DNA from 4 places in the Rosenbergiella sp. YN46 genome. Region 2 is predicted to be linked to each of the others. Evidence: predicted binding sites of a transcription regulator. Region 2 holds the regulator's gene; each other region holds the start of a gene.

Region 1 (5,877 bases), on a different contig from region 2:
CGGTCGCCCCCTCTTTGCCCTCTTTACTGGCCACCCAGACACCGCCCGCGCGGCTGCTGACATAAGCGACATCATCAATGGGCAACAGCCAGATACGGTTCTGGCCGCTGCAGGGAATGAACTTCAGCGGCGGCTCTCCTCCCGGCAGCCGCGATAGTTCCTGGGCCTGGCGGCTGTGGCGCAGGCGATTAAGGGTCTTTTCCAGCCGGGCCGCCTCTATGGGCTTTAGCAGATAGTCGAAGGCGTGCTCCTCAAACGCCTGGAGCGCATATTCGTCGAACGCAGTCAGAAAGACTATCCAGGGGCGCTGTTCAGGGTCGAGCATGCTGACCATCTCTAGTCCGCTGATGCGCGGCATCTGAATATCCAGAAACAGAATATCCGGACGCAGTCGGTGCACTGCGCCAATGGCTTCGATGGCGTTGGCGCACTCCCCCAGGATTTCGATATCGCTTTCATCCTGCAACAGAACCCGCAGGTTTTCCCTGGCCAGCGGTTCGTCATCGACAATCAGTACCCTTAACATATCCTCTCCTCAACGGGCAGTCGCAGCACGATACGGGTATACTGCTCCGGCTCGCAGGCGACGGAAATGCCGTAGTCGTCGCCAAAACGCGCCCGCAGACGCTTATCCACCAGATTCATACCCAGCCCCTGGCGGCTGATATTGTCGCTCTGATACAGCCCGGCATTATCCTCCACGGTCAGCATCAGATTCCGCTGCTGGCGACTGGCGCGAATCATCACTTCGCCAGGGCCCAGTAGCTGCGAAGTACCGTGTTTAATGGCGTTTTCCACAATAGGCTGTAAGGTAAAAGCCGGTAGTCGATATTGCTTCAGCTCTTCGGGCACTTCCAGCGCCACATGGAGCCGGGACTGAAAGCGCGCCTGCTCGATTTGCAGATAGGCGTTAACGTGTTCCAGCTCATCGCCCAGCGTGGCGACCTCCGACGAGCGCTTCAAATTTTTACGAAAGAAGGTGGAAAGGTACTGAACCAGTTGCCCGGCGCGTTCGCTATCGTTGCGAATCACCGCCTTCAGCGTATTCAGGGCGTTAAACAGAAAGTGAGGATTCACCTGGGCGTGCAACAGTTTGATCTCGGACTGGGCCAGTAGCGCCTTCTGGCGTTCATACTGCCCCGCCAGAATCTGAGCCGACAGTAGCTGAGCGATGCCCTCCCCCAGCGTTCGGTTAATGGAGCTGAACAGCCGGTTTTTCTCTTCATAAAGCTTAATGGCGCCAATCACCCGCTGGTTTTCGCCACGCAGGGGAATCACCAGGGTCGAACCCAGTTTGCAATTAGCCTGTAGCGAACAGCGGTAGGGTACCTCATTGCCGTCGGCATAGACCACTTCACCGGTTTCTATCGCGCGCCGGGTATACTCTGAAGCGACGGGGCGACCGGCCAGATGGTGATCGGAACCCGTGCCGATAAAAGCCAGCAGCTTATCGCAATCGACGATCGCCACCGCGCCGATATCCAGTTCGTGATGCAGTACCCGGGCCACCTTCAGGCTGTTCTCCTGATTAAAGCCCTGGCGTAAAATCCCCTCGGTGGCCGCCGCCACCCGCAGCGCGGTGGCGGAAAAGGCAGAGGTGTACTTTTCGAACATCGCCCGTCGATCCAACAGGATGCGCATAAACAGCGCCGCGCCAACGCTGTTGGTAATAATCATCGGCGCGGCGATGTTGCTGACCAGGTTGAGCGCGTCCTGAAACGGCCGGGCCACCGCCAGAATAATCAGCATCTGGATCACTTCCACCACCAGGGTAACGCAGCCCGCCGTTAGCGGACTGAAGACTTTATCGGCCCGTCCGCGCCGAACCAGAAAGCGGTGCATCAGCCCCGCCAGCAGCCCTTCGGTAAGGGTGGAGAGCATACAGCTGACCGCCGTCATGCCCCCCAGCGAATAGCGGTGCAAACCGCCGGTGAGCCCCACCAGGCCCCCCACCACCGGGCCTCCCAGCAGCCCCCCCATCACGGCGCCGATAGCACGGGTGTTAGCGATGGAATCCTCGAAGTGCAACCCGAAGTAAGTGCCCATAATGCAGAAGATGGAAAAAGTGATATAGCACAGCAGCTTATGCGGCAAGCGCACGGTGACCTGCACCAGGGGAATAAACAGGCGGGTCTTACTCATTAGCCAGGCGATAACCAGAAACACGCACATCTGCTGTAGCAGCAGTAACACTAAATTAAATCCATACATACCCTGGCCGACCTCTTCCTGACACGACCCGGTAACATATCCTGAAAACGTCAACTATTCTTTGAATCCGGCCAAAAAATGGCAAGCGGCCCCAAAAAATGGGGCCGCTAACGACCTTATAACGCCCTGTCGCCCGCAATCTCACAGGCGGCGTGGTAAAACACCTCAATCGCCAGAGCGACATCCTCATCCCTGACCGATTCCGCCGGATGATGGCTAATCCCCCCCTTGCAGCGCACAAACAGCATACCGACCGGCCAGCGCCGCGCGATGGCGATAGCGTCATGCCCGGCGCCGCTGGGCAGCGACAGCACGCGCCCCTGTACCCGGGAAACCGCCTGCGTCAGCCGCTGCTGCAGCCCGGGATCGCAGCGCGTCGCCGCCATCCGGTAATACTCTTCGGCGCTAAAGCCCAGGCCGCGGCGCAACGCAATGGCATTCGCCTGATCCAGCAGCGCCCGCTGGAGCGCTTCCAGCGCATCATCCTCCGGCCCGCGAACGTCAAGCGACAGGGTGACCTCGCCGGGGATAACGTTCACCGCGCCGGGAGCGCAGCGCAGCGTCCCGATGGTCGCCACCTGCTGGCGACCATGCTGCGTTGCGATCTGCTCTACCGCCACCATCCACTCGGCGGCGGCGGCCAGAGCATCCTGGCGGTGAGTCATCGGCACCGTTCCGGCATGGCCCGCCAGACCCGTGAAGCGGCAGGTCAGACGCCGGGCGCCGTTAATCGCCTGCACCACGCCCAGCGCCAGCCCTTCCCGCTCCAGGCATGGCCCCTGCTCGATATGCAGTTCCAGCCAGGCGGCGATCTCTTCCTTTGCGCGCTCCGCCCGACCGATGTTTGCGCTATCCAGCCCTGCGTTTTCCAGCGCCTGGGCCACGCTTACGCCCTGCGCGTCCTGCTGCTGAAGCCATTCCGGCGGCCAGTCGCCGGTAAGACCCCGGCTGCCCAGAAGCGTAATGCCGAACCGGGTGCCCTCTTCATCGCCAAAGCCAACTACCTCTACCGCCATCGGCAACCGTCTGCCCTGGTCATGCAAAGCCTGAACGACTTCAATGGCGGTCAGCACCCCCAGCATACCGTCATAGCGTCCGGCGTCACGCACCGTATCCAGATGCGATCCCAGCAGCAGCGCAGGCGCCCCTGCCGACTCCCCCTCATAGCGTCCGCAAATATTGCCGACGCTATCCTGCCAGACCCGCATTCCCGCCTGTTCCATCCAGTGCCCCACCAGAGCATTGGCCTGGAGGTGCTGGGGCGAGAGATAAACCCGGGTCAGCGACCCGGGCGTTTCGCTGATGCCGGCCAGTTGATCGGCCCGCGCCATCACCCGGGCTGCGGCGCGAGCGGCGCTGATCGTTTCGCTCATGCCTGGCTCCCGTAGTGATCCCATGCTGCCTGGAGCCCGGCGCCCTGCGGCGTGACGAACTTCAGATGATTCAGCACCGATTCCAGGGCGCTCAGGGTGGTCATTACGCAAGACTTACGGGCGTTATAGCCCATAGTGCCAATACGCCACACCTTGCCGTGCAGCGGCCCGAAGGAGGTGCCGATCTCAATGCCAAAATCATCCAGCATCATGGCCCGCACCTGGTCGCCGTTAACGCCCTGAGGAATAATCACGCCGAGCACGTTGTTCATCTTGTGGTGCAGGCAGCCGAAAGTCTCCAGCCCCATAGCCTGTACCCCCTTCAGCAGCGCGTCTCCGTGCAGCTTATGGCGAGCGATGCCATTATCCAGCCCCTCCTGCAGAATCAGGCGCGCGCATTCACGGGCGCCAAACAGCGCGCTGGTGGCTTCGGTATGATGATTCAGTCGCTCCGGGCCCCAGTAGTCCATGATCATGCCGAGATCGAAATAGTTGCTGTAGATCATCTCGTCGTCGCCGTCCTGGTGGGCGTCGGTACGGATCCCCGCCTCCACGCACTTGCGACGCCGAATCACCTCTTCCATTGCCGGGCTCAGGGTAATGGGCGAAGTGCCGGAAGGGCCGCCAAGGCACTTCTGCATGCCGGCGGACACTGCATCCAGCCCCCAGGCGTCCGTTTCCAGCGGATTGCCTCCCAGGCTTGCGGTGGCATCGGTATAGAACAGCACGCCGTAACGCCGGCAAATCTCGCCCAGGTGCTCCAGAGGCTGGAGCATGGTGGTGGATGTGTCACCCTGCACTGTCAGCAGCAGCCGCGGACGCACCCGCTTAATGGCGTCTTCAATAGCATCTGGCGTAAACACCTGCCCCCAGGGCACTTCGATGGTATGCACCTCGGCGCGGCAGCGGCGGGCTATTTCACACAGCAGATGCCCGAAGCGGCCGAATACCGGCACCAGCACCTTATCGCCCGGGCGAATCGCCGAAGTTAAAATAGCCTCAATCCCCGCCCGGGAGGTACCGTCCACCAGCAGCGTCCAGCGATTTTCAGTGCGGAATACGCCGCGATACAGCGCCATGACCTCATTCATATAGTGAGTCATCGCCGGATCGTACTGACCAATCAGCTGACTCGACATGGCGCGCAGCACCCGGGGATCGGCATTGATCGGCCCCGGGCCCATCAGCAGACGCTGGGGCGGATTAAGTTGCGGGTATTGCGTAATATCCATGAGAGGTTCCTTTTATTCGGGTTCGCCGAGTTGAAACAAAAGATTCTTTACTGCCGTTCATTGCAACTAATGTGCCATCCCAGAATAGCCCAGGCCAGCGCCAGCCCGACTCAATAACTTAAGAATAACCAGCGTGGAGCGGGCAATGCCCGCTGTCATTCACACAGACCGGCATGAAAGAACCGCACTAAAAAAGTGCAAAGCACCGCCATGGCGCACCATCATCGCTGTTCCAGCTCGTCCAGTTGCTGGTAGAGATCGGCTATCTGGTGGATCCGCTGGCGGCCGCTATTCAGCATGTCATGCAGCAGTGCGTTAGCCAGCAGGTTAATCAGACTGTTGGCGCAGGCATAGCTGTCATAAGCTGAAACGCTGTCCAGCGGCGCGCACAGCCGCCAGCGGGCCAGAGGAAACAGACTACGGGCCTGAGGTTCGCAAATCAGCAGTACCGGCACGCCTGACTTTTGCAGTTGCTCCAGCAGCGGGCGCACGATACGCGGACGGCGGCGAAACGCCACCATCACCACCAGATCTTCGGGGGCGGCATCCACCAGCTCTTCGCTCAGGGTCTGACCCGGCTGGGGCAGCAGTTGAACCTGTCCCCGGGTCTGCAATAGCTGCTGGCGCAGATGCAGCGCCGCGGGCCAGGAATTACGCATCCCCACAATCAGGATCCGCCGGGCCGCAGCCAGCCCTGCGATGGCTCCGGCAAACTGCCCGGCATCCAGTTCGCTGGCCCAGCGGGTCAGATTCGCCATCTCCTGCTTGTAATGGCGCGCCAGCAGGGTGTTGCCCTGCACGGCGTCGCGATTATCGGTCAGGGGCATACCGCTCTGGCGCAGGGTGCGCAGCTCATCGCGCATCTCCCGGTATTTGTCATAGCCCAGGCGCTTAAACAGGCGGCTCACGGTAGCTTTGGAAACGCCGCTTAGCCTGGCCAGTTCGGCGCTGTTATAGCTAATCAGATCGTCGAAATGGTCAAAGATAAAGTCGGCGACCCGCTGCTCCTGCGGCGATAAAGCGCTGTACTGGCTCTTCAGCCGTTCATCCAGCTGTTTCAT
Region 2 (5,877 bases):
CTTGCTTTCTCTCCATGCCCGCCAACATCACGACCGGAGCGGCTGCTGCTGCCGGGTTAGCGGTAGTGAGCTGTATAGGCAATATCGGCGGATTCGTCGCCCCCTGGATCGTTGGGGTGTTGAAAGATGTGAGCCACAGCGATACGGCTGGCCTCATTTTTTTATCGATGTGTCTGCTGGCGACCGGTTTGATTTGCATTTTCTACTGTAGCAGGCAGCGCGAAGGGGTTATCCGCTGCTGATGCGCATTATCCGTAAATGATAAAGAGGTACTTACGATGGGATATCTGAAAGGTAAAAAAGCATTTATCACAGGGGCCGAACAGGGGATCGGCAGGGCCACGGCAGAGCGGTTGATTAATGCCGGTTGCGATATCTATATGCACTATCATAGCGGTGAAGATGGGCCGAAAGCGCTGGCGGAGCTGGCGCATTCTCTGGGCCAAAAGGCCAGTTACGGCTACGCGGATTTGACTTGCCGCGATGAGGCCGGGCAGTGCGTCAGGCAGGGAGCGGATTTTCTGAATGGTATCGATATTCTGATTAACAACGTAGGGGGAATTATCGGGCGCAAGTGGCTGGGGGAGATCGACGCAGGGTTCTGGCGGACGGTGATTGACGTCAATATGACCACCATGCTCAATGTGACTCAGAGCGCGCTGCCGTTTCTGAAAATCGCCAGCGACGGCGCCAGCATTATTAATCTGGCGTCGCTGGCGGGGCGTTCCGGGGGGCATGCTGGCTCGCTGGTATACTCCACTGCTAAAGGTGCGATACTCACCTGGACCCGTTCGCTGGCGGCGGAACTGGGGGAATATGGCATCCGGGTTAACGCTGTCGCTCCTGGGCTGATTCTGGGAACTCGCTTTCACGCTCGCCATACCACCAGGGCCTCTGCGGAGGAGACGATTCGCGGCATCCCGCTGGGCCGGGCCGGCAATCCGGACGATGTGGCACGAGCGATTGCATTCCTTGCCTCTGAATATGACGGTTTTATTTCCGGGGCGACCCTTGATATCAACGGCGGTATCTACCGAATGTAACAATCTGGAGCCACGCAGATGATTAAAGGCGTAATAATCCATCCACCGCTTTTAAGTGGTCTGGCCCGATGCGGCCATAAAACGCAGATACTGATTGCGGACGCCAATTATGCTTTCGTCACCCATGCGCCTGACAAGGCCCGGGTTATTTACCTGAATCTGGCGCCGGGCACCATTGGCAGTGTGGCGATTCTGGAAAAACTGCTGGCGGTGATTAATGTGGAACAGGCGATGATGATGGCCTGGCCGGAATCCTTTGTGAATACCGTCGCGCCAGCTTATCGCCAGCTGCTACCAGAGGGCTGTCCGGTCAGCTATCTTGAGCGCGATGCTTTCTATGAGCGCGTCAAAAACGATCGAACGCTACTGGTGTTGGCCAGCGGTGAAATGCGGCGCTTTGCGAATCTGCTGTTAACGGTTGGCCCCGTTACAGAAGAAGCATAGTCCGTTAGTCTTCGTCAAAACCAGCGTTAAACAGCGCGATAACGGCATTTAATGCTTCCTGCTCCTGGGGGCCGCTGGCTTCGATTTCGATGTGGCCGCCCTGAGCGGAATCCAGCATCAACAGGGCAATAACGCTGCTGGCTTCAGCTTCGATGCCGCTTTCATTACGCAGCAGCACTTCGGCGTCATAGCTTTGCACCAGCTCGAACAGCTTCATCGCCGGCCGGGCATGCATGCCCAGCCGGTTGGTGATTTCGACGGTTTGTCTGACGGTCATGTTTTTCGCTTTTCCAGAGTTCGATGGCGCGACTGTACGTTCTTGCCGCGAGAACGGAAATAGTCCGCCAGCTGTTCGGCGACATAGACCGAACGGTGTTTGCCTCCGGTACAACCGATGGCGACGGTCAGGTAGCTGCGGTTGTTGGTCTCCAGCATAGGCAGCCAGAGTTCCAGATAGCTGCGGGTCTGGTAGATAAAATTGTGGACTTCGGTATGCCTGTCGAGGAAGGCGGCAACGGGCTTATCCAGGCCGGTCATCGGGCGAAGTTTAGGATCCCAGTGCGGGTTCGGCAGGAAACGTACATCGAAGACGTAATCAGCGTCGATGGGAATGCCGTGCTTGAAGCCGAAGGACTCAAAGACCATGGTCAGCTCGCGCTCTCGCTTGCCCAGCAGCCGGGTACGCAGCATTTCCGCCAGTTCATGCACTGACATCTCTGAGGTATCGATAATCAGGTCGGCGCGGGAGCGCAGCGGCTCCAGCAGATCGCTTTCCCTGTCGATAGCGCTTTCCAGCGACAGGTTCTTACTGGAAAGCGGGTGCAGGCGGCGGGTATCGCTGTAACGGCGAATCAGCGTATTGCGATCGGCATCCAGGAACAGCAGCTGCGGCGAAAAAGCGCCAGGCAGGTTGTTCATCGCTCGCTCGAAGATTTCCGGCGATTCCGGCATGTTACGTACGTCGATACTGACCGCTGCTGAAATGCCGCGCTCCGCCAGCGTGTTGGCCAGTTCCGGTAGCAGCACGACCGGCAGATTATCGACACAGTAAAAGCCCATGTCTTCCAGCGCGCGCAGTGCCACGGACTTCCCTGAACCTGAGCGGCCGCTGACAATCATCAGCACCATGTGCAGTTTCTCCCCCCGTTAACCGGCTGCATCGCTGCGCAGCCGTGATTCCTGCCGGAATGTTTGTTATTCAGCATCCGGGTTTTCTTCAGTGATGATCTGATAAAGTTCTTCATCGCTTTGCGCTGCGCGCAGCCGGCGGCAGATGGTTTTGTCCGCCAGCCGTTTCGCCACCAGCGACAGCGTATGCAGATGCGTTTTGGTCTGATCCGCCGGAACCAGCAGTGCAAACAGCAGATCCACCGGTTGATTATCGATAGCATCGAAGGCGATGGGGGTCTCCAGTTTAATAAAGACGCCCACGGCGCGTTCAGTATCTTCTTCCAGCTTGCCGTGGGGAATGGCGATACCGTTTCCGATACCGGTACTTCCCATTTTTTCCCTGGTCAGAACTGCCTCAAACACGATCTGGGGGGCCAGTCCCAATTGTTTAGCAGCCAGTTCGCTGACTATCTCCAGCGCCCGCTTCTTACTCTGACACGGGACGCCACTTCGGGTACATTCCTGGTTAAGGACATTGCTCAGTTGCAGCGCTAAATCATTGTTCATCATAATTTCACCTAAGCCTTCTGCGGGAACGGCCCGCCGCAATGGCGAGCCGCACGGGTCACAGAAACGCCCGGACAATTAGTGTTGTTTCAGTTTATCTTTATGTTTGGTTAACTGCCGCGCCAGCTTGTCTACCAGGCCGTCAATGGCCGCATACATATCCTGAGCTTCCGCACTGGCGTGCAGCTCTCCGCCGTTGACGTGCAGCGTCGCATCCGCGACGTGGGAAACCTTTTCCACTTTCAACACAATATAGACCTGATTGATCCGATCAAAATACTGCTCCAGCTTGGCGAATTTAGGATTGATAAATTCACGCAATGCATCGGTGATTTCGACGTTTTGTCCAGTGATGTTGAGCTGCATAGTGTCTTCCTTATCTGTTGGGTCAGACCAGTTGTTTACGCTGGTTAGACGGAGGGATCGATAAAGACTCTCGGTACTTTGCGACGGTACGGCGCGCCACCATAATCCCCTGCTCGGAGAGCATGGCGGTGAGCTTGCTGTCGCTCAGTGGCTTGGCGGGATTTTCCGCAGCGATTAATTTCTTCACCAGCGCGCGGATCGCCGTAGAAGAGGCTTCGCCGCCTCCCTCGGTACTCACATGGCTGGAAAAGAAATACTTCAGCTCAAAAATCCCCCCCGGACTCTGGAGGTATTTTTGAGTGGTGACGCGTGAGATAGTGGATTCATGCATATCGACGGCCTGAGCGATATCAGCCAGCACCATCGGTTTCATATGCTCCTCACCATGCTCGAAAAAGGCCTGCTGCTGTTTCACAATACAGCGACTGACGCGCAGCAGGGTATCGTTGCGGCTCTCCAGGCTTTTAATCAGCCACTTTGCTTCCTGCAGATTACTGCGGATGAACTGGCTGTCGCTGTCGTTACGGGCATTGGTGCCCATGGCCGCATACTGCTGATTAATCTTCAGACGTGGAATGCTGTCGCTGTTAAGCTCCACTACCCAGCGCCCCTGGTGCTTGCGTACCAGCACGTCGGGGATAACATATTCCGGCTCGCTGGTTTGAATGGACTGGCCCGGACGCGGGTCGAGGGATTGAATCAGCCCAACGGCTTCTTTCAGGATATCTTCTTTAAGGCGTGTAACGCGCATCAGCGAGCGGAAGTCATGATTAGCCAGCAGATCGAGGTGATCGCTGACAATCAGGTGAGCCTCATGCAGGCGTGGGGTTTCCGGTGCGAACTGGGAAAGCTGGATCAGCAGGCATTCCCGCAGATCGCGAGCGGCGATGCCGACGGGATCAAAACGCTGAATGCGTTTGAGAACCGCCTCGACCTCTTCCAGGCTTACCTCTTCATCGCCCATGCCATCCAGGATGTCCTGAACCGTGACGGTGAGGTAACCGGTATCGTCGACAGCGTCGACAATAGAGGTGGCGATAGCGATATCGGTATCGGAGAAAGGCGTTAGTCCGACCTGCCACATCAGGTAGTCCTGAAGAGACTGGGTGGTTTCCCCCTGATAGATGGGAAGCTCATCGTCAACATAGTCAGTGCCGGTGCCTGAGGGCGTACCGGCGGTGTATATCTCGTCCCAGCTGGCGTCGAGCGGCAACTCTTCGGGCATGGAGTCCTGTTCCAGGGCATCCCGGCTGTCGAGCGTTTCGCTGTCGCCGTTTTCGCTGGTCGCAACTTCTTCGAGGGGATCGCTCTGTTCAAGCAGGGGGTTGCTTTCCAGCGCCTGGTTAAGCTCCTGCTGGAGTTCCAGCGTGGAGAGTTGCAACAGGCGGATTGCCTGTTGCAACTGGGGCGTCATGGCAAGCTGTTGGCTCAGCTTTAATTGCAAACCTTGCTTCATATTCAGAACAAGCTACCTCAGGTCAATGTGTCGATGAAACCGCGCGCCCGGTGGCGAGCGCGGCATCCAGTCCTTACCCTATCAGAGTCTGAACTCTTCCCCAAGATACACGCGTTTCACCTGGTCGTCCTTGAGGATCTCATCAGGTGTTCCATGGGCAATCAGGTGCCCCTGGCTGACGATATAAGCGCGTTCGCAGACGGCGAGCGTTTCACGGACGTTATGGTCGGTGATAAGCACCCCAAGGCCGCTGTCTCGCAGGTGTTCAATAATGCGTTTGATGTCGATGACCGAGATGGGATCGACCCCAGCGAAAGGTTCATCCAGCAGGATGAATTTGGGATTAGCCGCCAGCGCACGGGCGATTTCGACCCGTCGACGCTCCCCCCCGGAGAGGGACTGACCCAGGTTATCGCGCAGGTGTTCGATATGGAACTCTTCCATCAGCTCGTTGGCGCGGTCGGTGCGCTGTTCCGCCGACAGATCGTCGCGAATTTGCAGTACCGCCATCAGGTTATCGAAAACGCTCAGGCGCCGGAAAATAGAGGCCTCCTGAGGCAGATAACCGATGCCGCGGCGCGCACGGGCGTGCAGAGGCAGCAGGCTGATATCTTCATCGTCGATGATGATATTGCCGGCATCGCGCGGGACGATGCCCACCACCATGTAGAAGGTTGTGGTTTTACCGGCGCCATTAGGGCCGAGCAGACCGACGATTTCGCCAGACTCCACGGTCAGGCTGACATCTTCCACCACCTTTCGGCCTTTATAGGCCTTGGCGAGGTTCTTTGCAGTGAGTGTTGCCATACGAAATTAGTTACTCTTCTGGCCGGAATTGTTTTTATCCTGGAGCTGTGACGGAACCAGAACGGTTGTCACGCGTTTACCTTT
Region 3 (5,877 bases), on a different contig from region 2:
CCACTTAACATATGCACCAGTTTCATTGATTTCTCCTTATTATCAATGCATACCAAACCGGGTGATCTACACCAGATATGCCTCTAAGTGTGGCACATCATGCCAGATTTTTCCTCTTAAAGGACGGGGAATCAGACAATTGAACTTATCAGCCCCTGCCGGGTTGTGCGGTATACTGAGAAGCATTGAGACTGACCAGATAAGAGGAAAGAAGATGAGCCAGGCGCTTGATAGTTTGCTGACGCTGCTACGACTGGAGAAGATCGAAGAGGGACTGTTTCGCGGCCAGAGCGAAGACCTTGGGCTAAAGCGCGTCTTCGGCGGCCAGGTCGTGGGCCAGGCGCTTTCCGCCGCTAAACAGACGGTGCCGGAAGCCCGACTGGCACACTCTTTTCACAGCTACTTCCTTCGCCCCGGCGATACCCAGAAACCCATCGTTTACGATGTGGAAGTACTACGCGACGGCAACAGCTTCAGCGCCCGTCGGGTCGCCGCTATCCAGAACGGCAAACCCATTTTCTATATGACCGTCTCCTTCCAGGCGCCGGAGCCGGGCTTTGAGCACCAGAAAACAATGCCGGACGCCCCGCCGCCCGAATCGCTGAAATCGGAAAGCGATATCGCCCGCTCGCTGGCTCACCTGCTACCTGAAAAGGCCCGCAATAAGTTTCTGGGCGAGAAACCGCTGGAGATACGCCCGGTCACCTTCCATAACCCGCTCAAAGGGCACGTCGACGGCCCCAAACGCCAGGTGTGGCTGCGAGCCAATGGCGCGGTGCCTGACTGCCTGAGCGTACACCAGTATCTGCTGGGCTACGCGTCCGACTTTAACTTTCTGCCGGTTTCGCTTCAGCCCCATGGGGTCGGGTTCCTGGAGCCCGGCATGCAGGTGGCGACCATCGATCACTCCATGTGGTTCCACCGCCCGTTCGATATCAGCGACTGGCTGCTTTACGATGTAGAGAGCACTTCCGCTTCCAGCGCCCGCGGCTTTGTGCGCGGAGAATTTTATAACCGGGACGGCCAGCTGGTCGCTTCATCGGTACAGGAAGGCGTTATTCGTCGCCACGGCGAATAACGCAAAAAGCCCGAACGAGATTCGGGCTTCAGGTTGATGACAAAGAGGGAAAAAGCGTGGTTTTTCCCTCTTTAATGTTTATCAGCCGAAACTCAATAAATTGATTTTCCTTGTTTATTTTTCAGCGATTCTGACCGACCGCGTTTGACCCAGGTTTATCAACAGTCTCAAGCCCGAACGAGGCTCGGGCTTTTAATGCACGGAGCCATAACTCAGTTGTTGTAGGCGTTCTCGCCATGGCTGTTGACGTCCAGTCCTTCGCGCTCCTGCTCTTCCGGCACCCGCAGTCCGACCGCGATATCCGCCAGTTTATAGCCGATAAAGGCCACCACTCCTGACCAGACCACGGTAATGGCGATGCTTTCCAGCTGAATCAGTACCTGATGTCCCATCGTCACGCCATCGGCAAAACCGGTACCGCCCAACGAAGTGGCGGTGAAGATGCCAGTCAGCACGCAGCCGATAATGCCGCACACGCCGTGGACGCCAAAGACATCGCAGGGATCGTCCACCCGCAGCCAGCGTTTCAACGCCGTTACGCCCCATAGCCCGGCCAGACCGGCAACAAGGCCGATAATCAGCGCACCGCCAACACCCACGGTACCGCAAGCCGGGGTAATGCCCACCAGCCCGGCGATGGCGCCAGAGCAAGCGCCAAGCAGCGACGGTTTGCCGCGCAGCGCCCACTCGCCGAAGATCCAGCCCAGAATCGCCGCTGCCGTGGCCACCACGGTATTCACAAAAGCCAGCGCGGCAATCTCATTCGCTGCGCTGGCGGAACCGGCGTTAAAGCCGAACCAGCCGATATAGAGAACCGCAGTGCCCATAAAGACCATCGGCAAATTATGGGGCTTAAAGGCCTCTTTGCCGTAACCCACGCGCTTGCCCAGCAGCCAGGCCCCAACCAGACCGGCAACCGCGGCGTTAATATGCACCACAGTGCCGCCCGCGAAGTCCAGCGCCCCATGAGTACCCAACAATCCACCACCCCACACCATATGGGCGATGGGTATATAGGAAAGCGTCAGCCACACCACCACAAAAATCAGTACCGCCGAAAAACGAATGCGTTCCGCCAGGGCGCCAACAATTAACGCCACGGTAATACAGGCGAAAGAGCCCTGGAAAGCCACGTGAATATACTGATAGAAGGAGCCGGTCAGGGCCGTCAGCTCAATCCCCTTCAGCATAATCTGGTCAAGATTGCCGAAAAAGGCGCCCCCTTCCCCAAAGGCCAGCGTGTAGCCATAAAGTACCCACAGTACGCAAACCATAGCGAAACTGACGCTTACCTGAGTCAGCATCGAAAGGACATTTCGCCCGCGCAGCAGCCCGCCGTAAAACAGCGCCAGTCCCGGTATCGTCATAAACAGCACCAGCGCGGTGCAAATCATCATAAAGGCGTTATCCGCCTTATCGGCTACGGCAGGCGCCGCCATCGCCAGACCCGGCGCCAGAGCCAGCGTGCAGCAGCCGATTTTTGAGGTCAGTTTTTTCATCTTAATTATCCCCATTCAAGGCCAGTCATAGTGCCGCTTCATCGGCTTCGCCGGTACGAATACGAATCACCCGCTGCAGCTCGGCGACGAAAATCTTGCCGTCGCCGATCTTGCCGGTCCAGGCGGCGTTTTTAATGACGTCCACCACTTCATCCACCTGATCGTCGGCAATGGCGATATCTATTTTGACCTTAGGCAGGAAGTTGACGCTGTACTCCGCGCCACGATACAGCTCCGCATGGCCCTTCTGGCGCCCGAAGCCCTTCACTTCCGTCACCGTCAGCCCCTGAATGCCGATAGAGGAGAGCGCCTCGCGCACCTCTTCCAGCTTAAATGGCTTAATGACCACCGTAACCAACTTCATAATTCCCCTCCGTCCGGGTAAAAGCCGCATACAAGGGGATAAAGCAAGGGACATGCCAAAACGCGTTATTCAACGCCAACGGCCCCCGGGTGGGGATTCAGATAGGGGGGAATGCATGACCGACATGCAGACTGAAAGACCACTGGAGGATATTGACGCACTATTATGGTGCGCAAAAACGGGGAACGGGGCGCCGGGTTAAGCGCGCGCCCCGGAATGGTGCATCAGGCAATCAGCGTCTCTTCGCGCCCGGCAGCCTGTAGTTCATCGCCCACCAGCTGCAGCTGATACATTTGCCAGTATCGGCCTCTGGCTTCCAGTAGCGCCTCGTGGGTACCGCGCTCTACCGCCCGACCGCGATGCAGCACCATGATGGTATCTGCCTCCACGATGGTGGAAAGACGATGAGCGATAACCACCAGGGTGGTATGCTCGCGCACCACCGCCAGCGCCCGCTGAATGGCCTGTTCAGTACCGGAGTCAATGCTGGCGGTAGCTTCATCAAGAATCAGTATCTCCGGCGGCGCCACCAGCACCCGGGCCAGAGCCAGCAGTTGCTTCTGGCCCACCGACAGGTTATTCCCCTGTTCGCCCAGCCGGGTCTGGATCCCGTCGCGCATACTGCGAGCCAAGGCATCCAGCTGCACCGTCTCCAGCGCCTGCCAGACCCGCTGTTCGCTGATATCACGTCCCAGAGTGACGTTAGCGAAGAACGTATCCGCCAGCACCACCGGGTCCTGCTGCACCATCGCTACGCCATGGCGCAATACTTCATGACTCAGGCTTTCCAGGCTACGACCATCCAGCAAAATCTCGCCGTGAGTCAGGGGGTAGTAGCCCATCAGCAAGTTAGCCAGCGTGCTTTTGCCGCTGCCGGTGTGCCCGACCAGCGCCACAAAGCCGCGCGACGGCACTTCCAGATCGATGTTCTTCAGTACCCACTGCTGGTCGCGGTAGGCAAAAGAGAGGCCGTGAATGGCGATACTGCCGCCTGCCAGCGGCCGGGTATCGTCGCCATAGCGCTGGCGTGGGCGATCCATCAGTTCGAAAACCCGCTCCCCGGCCACCACCGCCTGCTGTAGCATCGACTGTTGAGTGGTCAGCTCAATCAGGGGTTCATTAAGGCGTCCGAGGTAGCTGATAAAGGCGTACAGCACCCCGACTTCGATAGTGCCCTGCGGACTGAAGCCGAACAGGATCAGCAGGCCGCACAGGATCAGCGCGGAAAACAGGCTCAGCAGCGGACGCAGCAAAAAGCCGTCAAGCCGCAGGGTTTGCATTCGTGCCTGGTAGTGATTCCGGCTGGCGCGCCCCATTCGCTCGCCGAAGCGCGCCTGCTGGCGAAACTGCTGAATCACGCCCATGCCGTTAATCACTTCATTAAATCCATCGTTAATATCCGCCAGCCAGCTGCGTACCCGGCGCACGATGGGGGTGCTGTAACGCTGATAAATCAGCATCACCACCAGCACCGCCGGGAAGATGGCTATCGCCACCAGCGCCATACGCCAGTCCAGGCTGAACATCGCCACCAGCATGGCGCCTATCAGCGCTGCGCTACGCAGCACCGTCGCCACGACGGTAACGTAGAGATCGCGAATCACTTCAGTATCGTTGGTCACCCGGGAGATCAACTCCCCCACCGGCTGGGTATCGAAGGCGCTAATCGGCTGACGTAGCGCCGCATCCATCACGTCGGTGCGCAACTGTTGCACCACGCCCACCGCAGCGCGGTTAAACAGCAGCGCCTGGGCGTAGTGCAGTGACGCTGCCAGAATCTGCAGAAAGAGATAGAGCGCGGCCAGCCCCGCCACCAGTTTCACCGGCAACCGATGCTGGGCTACCATATTATCAATAAAATAGCTGATAAGCGCCGGACCGCTGACTTCCGCCGCTGCCGCGATCCACAGCATCGCCACCGCTATCATCAGGGGTCGACGCCAGGGTGAACCATAAGCCAGTAGTCGCTTCAGGGTCGGCCACAATTGACGCAGATTACGCATCCGTCGCCTCCTCGTCGACCGGCACTTCATCCAGTGCGGCCTCCAGTTGCTGATAGCGGTACATATCGCGATACCAGCCAGGCTGTTCCACCAACCGGTCATGGCGACCGCGCTGCGCCACCTGACCACGTTGCAGCACCAGTATCTCGCTGGCCGTCGTCAGGGCCGACAGACGGTGGGCGCTGACAATCAGCGTGCGCTCTTTACCCCACGTTTTCAGGTTCTGGAGGATCTGGTGCTCGGTGCGCCCGTCCACCGCCGACAGCGCATCGTCGAGGATCAGTATTTCAGCATCAAGCAACAGAGCCCGGGCAATAGCGATACGCTGCTTCTGACCGCCGGAGAGCATCACCCCGCGCTCCCCCACTTCGGTGTCATAGCCATTGGTAAGACGCAGGATATCGTCATGCACGCAGGCCAGCCGCGCCGCCTCTTCTATCTGCTGCCGGGTGGCGTCCGGGCGGCCCAGAGCAATATTAGCCGCCACCGTATCGGAAAACAGGAAAGGCCCCTGGTTCACCACCGCCAGCCGGGCGCGCCAGTCATCAATGCGCAGTGTGGTTAGCGCCATACCATGGAAACAAATTTCACCAGGATCGGGGTCGAAGTGGCGCTGAATCAGCGCCAGTATGCTGCTCTTACCAGATCCGGTCGGGCCACACAGCCCCAGCATCTGGCCGGGAGTCAGAGTGAATGCGATATTGGTTAGCGTCGGCGCAGCCGTTTCGGGATAGTGGAACGACTTCACATCCATCTGAAGCGTTCCCCGCCCGGCGGGTAGCGGCTGGTCGCCGTCGACAATCGCTGGCGCTTCTGCCAGCAGCGTCCGAATGCGGCTGTATGCGGCGCTGCCGCGTTCAACGATGTTAAACATCCACGCCAGCGCCAGCATCGGCCAAATCATCAGACCAAGATACATGGTGAAACTGGTCA
Region 4 (5,877 bases), on a different contig from region 2:
TCCAGCGCCTGCTCCAGGGTCATTTTGATTGGCGGAGACAGGGTGGTGGCTTCGTCAGTACCGGAAGCACGCATGTTGGTCAGCTTCTTACCGGTCAGGCAGTTCACAGTCAGGTCGTTGGAACGGCTGTGAATACCGATTATCTGGCCTTCATACACTTCGGCGCCGTGGCCCAGGAACAACTTACCGCGATCCTGCAGGCTGTAGAGTGCATAAGCAACCGCTTTGCCCTGACCGTTAGAGATCAGCACGCCGTTCTGGCGCTGGCCAATTTCACCCGGACGCACGTCATCGTAGTGGCTGAAGGTGGAGTACAGCAGACCGGTACCGGAAGTCATGGTCATGAAGTCGGTACGGAAACCGATCAAGCCACGGCTCGGGATGATGTAGTCCAGACGTACGCGGCCTTTGCCATCCGGCAGCATGTCGCGCAGTTCACCTTTACGCAGGCCCAGCGCTTCCATAACGGAACCCTGGTTCTGCTCTTCGATATCCAGCGTCACCTGCTCGAACGGCTCCTGCTTACGGCCATCGATTTCGCGGAAGATAACTTTCGGACGGGATACCGCCAGCTCGAAGCCTTCACGACGCATGTTTTCGATAAGCACAGACAGGTGCAGTTCGCCACGACCGGAAACGCGGAAGGCATCCGGGTCTTCAGTTTCTTCCACGCGCAGCGCCACGTTGTGAACCAGTTCTTTATTCAGACGGTCCAGAATCTGACGCGAGGTCACGTATTTACCCTCTTTGCCGCAGAACGGCGAGGTGTTAACGCAGAAGTACATAGAGACGGTCGGCTCATCGACGGAGAGCGGCGGCAGCGCCTCAACGTTATTCGGATCGCACAGGGTATCGGAGATGTTCAGCTCGCCCAGGCCGGTGATAGCGATGATATCGCCCGCTTCGGCAGAAGCAGATTCGATACGCTGCAGGCCCATGTGGCCCAGAACCTGGCTCACCTTACCGTTACGGCGTTTACCTTCCGTATCGATGATGGTGACCTGCTGGTTCGGCTTAACCACGCCGCGCTTAATACGACCAATACCGATAACACCCACGTAGCTGTTGTAGTCCAGCTGGGAGATCTGCATCTGGAATGGGCCGTTCAGATCAACGTTCGGCGCTTCCACGTGCTTAACGATGGTTTCGAACAGCGGGGTCATATCGTCGGCCATGTCTTCATGATCCAGACCGGCGATACCGTTCAGCGCGGACGCGTAAACAATGGGGAAGTCCAGCTGCTCGTCGGTGGCACCCAGGTTGACGAACAGGTCGAATACCTGATCAACAACCCAGTCCGGGCGCGCGCCGGGACGGTCAACTTTGTTGATGACCACGATCGGCTTCAGCCCGTTGGCGAAGGCCTTCTCGGTCACAAAACGGGTCTGCGGCATCGGGCCATCCATTGCGTCGACAAGCAGCAGAACAGAGTCAACCATCGACATGACGCGTTCTACTTCACCACCGAAGTCGGCGTGCCCCGGGGTATCAACGATGTTGATGCGGTAGTCACGCCAGTTAATAGCCGTATTTTTCGCGAGGATGGTAATCCCACGCTCTTTTTCCAGATCGTTGGAGTCCATGACTCGCTCGGTCAGCTCATTACGCTCACCGAAGGTGCCAGATTGTTGCAGCAGCTTGTCGACCAGGGTGGTTTTCCCGTGGTCAACGTGCGCAATAATGGCGATGTTACGCAGATTTTCGATCACAACTTTGCCTCAGGCATTAGAAATAGCGCGTTATTGTACACGGATTAATCGGAGGACTGAACAGATCGCAGAAAACCTTTTTCTTTTGGTGTCTGTGATCGTTTTCACGGAGAGAGAAAAAGAAGGAAGCGCACCATTTTAGTGCCCCGCCATCCTCTGAGTGCACCATTATAGTGCATAATGTTCAGTGTGGTGCAGCCCTTTTCACTGCGGTGCGCATCATAGCGCCTTTTTGGGGCGAAGTGAAAGTTGGCACGCTTTTCGCTTTTATCCATAACAAGGCGAAAAGCCACTTTAAACAAAAGTTGTACCACGACGACAATGACAAATCCGGGAGAGTTACCTATGTCCGCTGAACACGTTATGACGCTGCTGAGTGAGCACGAAATAAAGTTTGTCGATTTGCGCTTTACCGATACTAAAGGGAAAGAGCAGCACGTCACCATTCCTTCCCATCAGGTGGACCAGGACTTCTTTGAAGAAGGCAAAATGTTCGACGGTTCCTCCATCGGCGGCTGGAAAGGCATCAACGAATCCGACATGGTACTGATGCCGGACCCGTCAACCGCCGTGATCGACCCATTCTATGAAGAGCCGACGCTGCTTATCCGCTGCGATATTCTGGAGCCGGGCACACTTCAGGGCTATGACCGCGATCCGCGTTCTATCGCCAAGCGCGCTGAAGACTATCTGCGCGCCACCGGCCTTGCCGATACCGTGCTGTTCGGGCCGGAGCCGGAATTCTTCCTGTTCGACGACATCCGTTTCGGTAGCTCCATTTCCGGCTCTCACGTCGCTATTGACGATATCGAAGGCGCCTGGAACTCTTCCACTCAATACGAAGGCGGCAACAAAGGCCACCGTCCGGGCGTGAAAGGCGGCTATTTCCCGGTTCCGCCGGTAGACTCCGCCCAGGACATCCGTTCCGTGATGTGTATGACCATGGAAGAGATGGGCCTGGTAGTTGAAGCGCATCACCACGAAGTGGCCACCGCCGGTCAGAACGAAGTGGCGACCCGCTTCAACACCATGACCAAGAAAGCGGACGAAATTCAGATCTATAAGTACGTGGTACACAACGTCGCTCACCGCTTCGGCAAAACCGCGACCTTTATGCCCAAGCCGATGTTTGGCGATAACGGTTCCGGTATGCACTGCCATATGTCCCTGTCGAAAGACGGTAACAACCTGTTCGCCGGCGACAAATACGCAGGTCTGTCCGAAATGGCGCTCTACTATATTGGCGGCGTCATCAAGCATGCAAAAGCCATTAATGCCCTGACCAACCCGAGCACCAACTCCTACAAACGTCTGGTTCCTGGCTATGAAGCACCGGTTATGCTGGCTTACTCTGCCCGTAACCGTTCCGCCTCTATCCGTATCCCGGTGGTAACCTCTCCGAAGGCTCGCCGTATCGAAGTGCGCTTCCCGGATCCGGCGGCCAACCCGTACCTGGCTTTCGCCGCCCTGCTGATGGCCGGTCTTGACGGTATTAAGAACAAGATCCACCCGGGCGAAGCGATGGATAAAAACCTGTACGACCTGCCGCCGGAAGAAGCTAAAGAGATCCCGCAGGTTGCCGGCTCTCTGGAAGAGGCTCTGGAAGCCCTGGATGCTGACCGTGAGTTTCTGACCGCGGGCGGTGTCTTCACCAACGACGCGATCGATGCCTACATCGCCCTGCGTCGCGAAGAGAACGACCGCGTTCGCATGACGCCGCACCCGGTTGAATTCGAACTGTACTACAGCGTTTAAGATGTTACTGGCTGCGCCCGCTACCTTTCGGGCGCAGCAGCCGATTTTTTGTTGCCGTGGAAACGTTTAGCCCATCTCTGATGGGCTTTTTTCTCCCATATCAATACGTGTACGGTTCATTAGTACCCTGTTTTCATAAGGATAGTGAGATCGCCCGGAGCTATAACGGCAAATAATATCGCCCCGGGGCCAGGCTATTAATGAAGCGAACACCGGTATGCACTAAAATGGTGCAATGGCTGGAAGGGGGCTAACAATGGCAAATGGCACACTGCCCGATGCGGGGCTTATCCTGAATACGCTGATGAACAGCATCCTGTTGGTGGATGATTCGCTTGCCGTGCATTATGCGAATCCCGCCGCTCAGCAGTTGCTGGCGCAAAGTTCGCGCAAACTGTTCGGCGCACCGCTGCCGGAGCTTCTTCGCTATTTTTCGCTGAATATCGAACTGATGCGCGAAAGCCTGAACACCGGTCAGGGCTTTATCGATAATGAAGTCACGCTGGTGATAGACGGTCGCGCTCATATTCTTTCACTGTCAGCGCAGCGTATGCCGGACGGCCTGATTCTGCTGGAAATGTCCCCTATGGATAACCAGCGGCGACTCAGCCAGGAACAGTTGCAGCACGCCCAACAGGTGGCAGCCCGTGACCTGGTGCGCGGTCTGGCCCACGAGATAAAAAACCCGCTCGGCGGACTACGCGGTGCGGCACAGTTGCTTAATCGCGCCCTGCCGGATCCTGCGCTTACGGAATATACCACCGTCATTATCGAACAGGCCGACCGGCTGCGTAATCTGGTCGACAGGCTGCTGGGGCCTCAACAACCGGGTATGCATATTACCGACAGCATCCATAAGGTGGCCGAACGAGTGGTGAATCTGGTGAAGCTGGAACTGCCGGAAAACGTCACCCTGGTGCGCGACTACGACCCCAGCCTGCCGGATCTGACCCACGACCCCGATCAGCTTGAACAGGTGCTGCTGAATATTGTGCGCAACGCGCTCCAGGCGCTCGGTGAACAGGGCGGAGAAATCACGCTGCGTACCCGCACCGCCTTCCAGCTAACGCTGCACGGCGAGCGCTATCGCCTGGCGGCGCGTATCGACGTTGAAGATAACGGCCCCGGTATTCCTTCCTGCCTGCAGGATACGCTGTTCTATCCGATGGTCAGCGGCCGCGAAGGCGGAACCGGCCTGGGGCTTTCCATTGCCCGCAGTCTTATCGATCAGCACTCGGGGAAAATTGAATTTAACAGTTGGCCGGGCCATACCGAATTTTCGGTCTACCTGCCCATCCGTAAATAAGCGCCTGAATAGAGGTCACTATGCAACGAGGGATAGCCTGGATCGTCGATGACGATAGCTCCATCCGCTGGGTACTGGAGCGTGCGCTCACCAGCGCTGGCATTAGCTGTACCGCCTTTGAGAGTGGCAATCAGGTACTGGATGCTCTTGCCACCCGAACGCCGGACGTGCTGCTTTCCGATATCCGCATGCCGGGTATGGACGGGCTCACGCTGCTTAAGCAGATTAAACAGCGTCATCCGATGCTTCCGGTCATCATTATGACCGCCCATTCCGATCTGGACGCTGCCGTCAGCGCCTATCAGCAAGGCGCTTTCGACTATCTGCCAAAACCGTTCGATATCGACGAAGCGGTGGCGCTGGTGGAACGCGCCATCAATCACTATCAGGAACAGCAGCAGCCGCGCCTGACCCAAACCAGCGGCCCGGCCGCCGATATTATCGGCGAAGCGCCAGCCATGCAGGACGTGTTTCGAATTATCGGGCGACTGTCGCGCTCATCGATAAGCGTACTGATTAATGGCGAGTCCGGTACAGGTAAAGAGCTGGTGGCCCATGCGCTGCATCGCCACAGCCCGCGGGCTAAATCGCCGTTTATAGCCCTGAATATGGCGGCGATCCCGCGCGATTTGATCGAATCCGAGCTGTTTGGTCACGAAAAAGGCGCCTTTACCGGCGCCAGCCAAATTCGCCAGGGGCGCTTTGAACAAGCCGACGGCGGCACTCTGTTCCTGGATGAAATCGGCGATATGCCGCTGGATGTTCAGACCCGCCTGCTGCGCGTGCTGGCCGATGGTCAGTTTTATCGGGTAGGCGGCTATGCGCCAGTGAAAGTGGACGTGCGTATTATTGCCGCCACTCACCAGAATCTGGAACAACGGGTGCAGGAAGGAACCTTTCGTGAAGATCTGTTTCATCGTCTGAATGTTATCCGGGTTCATCTGCCGCCCCTGCGTGAACGTCGCGAAGATATTCCACGCCTGGCGCGCCACTTTCTGCAGAAAGCCGCCCAGGAGCTGGGGGTAGAAACCAAGCAGTTACATCCGGAAACCGAAGCGGCACTCACCCGCCTGGCCTGGGGCGGCAACGTGCGCCAGCTGGAAAACA

The links. Region 2 encodes sigma-54, which starts transcription at its own class of promoters, with help from an activator protein. Its sites were predicted from a motif close to GTTGGCACANNTTTCGCTNT; they were not measured.
Region 1: the regulator sigma-54 is predicted to act here: its motif matches at 4,876-4,895, upstream of V3W49_RS20980 (pyridoxal-phosphate-dependent aminotransferase family protein).
Region 3: the regulator sigma-54 is predicted to act here: its motif matches at 2,982-3,001, upstream of glnK (P-II family nitrogen regulator).
Region 4: the regulator sigma-54 is predicted to act here: its motif matches at 1,958-1,977, upstream of glnA (glutamate--ammonia ligase).

The regions. Positions count from the first base shown of each region.
Region 1 covers NZ_JAZHEE010000048.1:16,913-22,789, reverse strand. Annotated here, with positions in the region: gene btsR (two-component system response regulator BtsR) at 1-526, opposite strand, end outside; gene V3W49_RS20990 (LytS/YhcK type 5TM receptor domain-containing protein) at 520-2,211, opposite strand; gene hpxK (allantoate amidohydrolase) at 2,328-3,584, opposite strand; gene V3W49_RS20980 (pyridoxal-phosphate-dependent aminotransferase family protein) at 3,581-4,816, opposite strand; gene hpxU (MurR/RpiR family transcriptional regulator HpxU) at 5,038-5,877, opposite strand.
Region 2 covers NZ_JAZHEE010000004.1:66,008-71,884, forward strand. Annotated here, with positions in the region: gene V3W49_RS05085 (MFS transporter) at 1-242, shown strand, start outside; gene V3W49_RS05090 (SDR family NAD(P)-dependent oxidoreductase) at 279-1,043, shown strand; gene V3W49_RS05095 (RbsD/FucU domain-containing protein) at 1,062-1,487, shown strand; gene npr (PTS phosphocarrier protein NPr) at 1,492-1,764, opposite strand; gene rapZ (RNase adapter RapZ) at 1,761-2,615, opposite strand; gene ptsN (PTS IIA-like nitrogen regulatory protein PtsN) at 2,682-3,167, opposite strand; gene hpf (ribosome hibernation promoting factor) at 3,243-3,530, opposite strand; gene rpoN (RNA polymerase factor sigma-54) at 3,553-4,986, opposite strand; gene lptB (LPS export ABC transporter ATP-binding protein) at 5,068-5,793, opposite strand; gene lptA (lipopolysaccharide ABC transporter substrate-binding protein LptA) at 5,800-5,877, opposite strand, start outside.
Region 3 covers NZ_JAZHEE010000009.1:2,691-8,567, reverse strand. Annotated here, with positions in the region: gene V3W49_RS09350 (YbaY family lipoprotein) at 1-26, opposite strand, end outside; gene tesB (acyl-CoA thioesterase II) at 215-1,078, shown strand; gene amtB (ammonium transporter AmtB) at 1,291-2,577, opposite strand; gene glnK (P-II family nitrogen regulator) at 2,603-2,941, opposite strand; gene V3W49_RS09330 (SmdB family multidrug efflux ABC transporter permease/ATP-binding protein) at 3,166-4,944, opposite strand; gene V3W49_RS09325 (SmdA family multidrug ABC transporter permease/ATP-binding protein) at 4,937-5,877, opposite strand, start outside.
Region 4 covers NZ_JAZHEE010000020.1:11,755-17,631, reverse strand. Annotated here, with positions in the region: gene typA (ribosome-dependent GTPase TypA) at 1-1,709, opposite strand, end outside; gene glnA (glutamate--ammonia ligase) at 2,055-3,464, shown strand; gene glnL (nitrogen regulation protein NR(II)) at 3,721-4,770, shown strand; gene glnG (nitrogen regulation protein NR(I)) at 4,791-5,877, shown strand, end outside.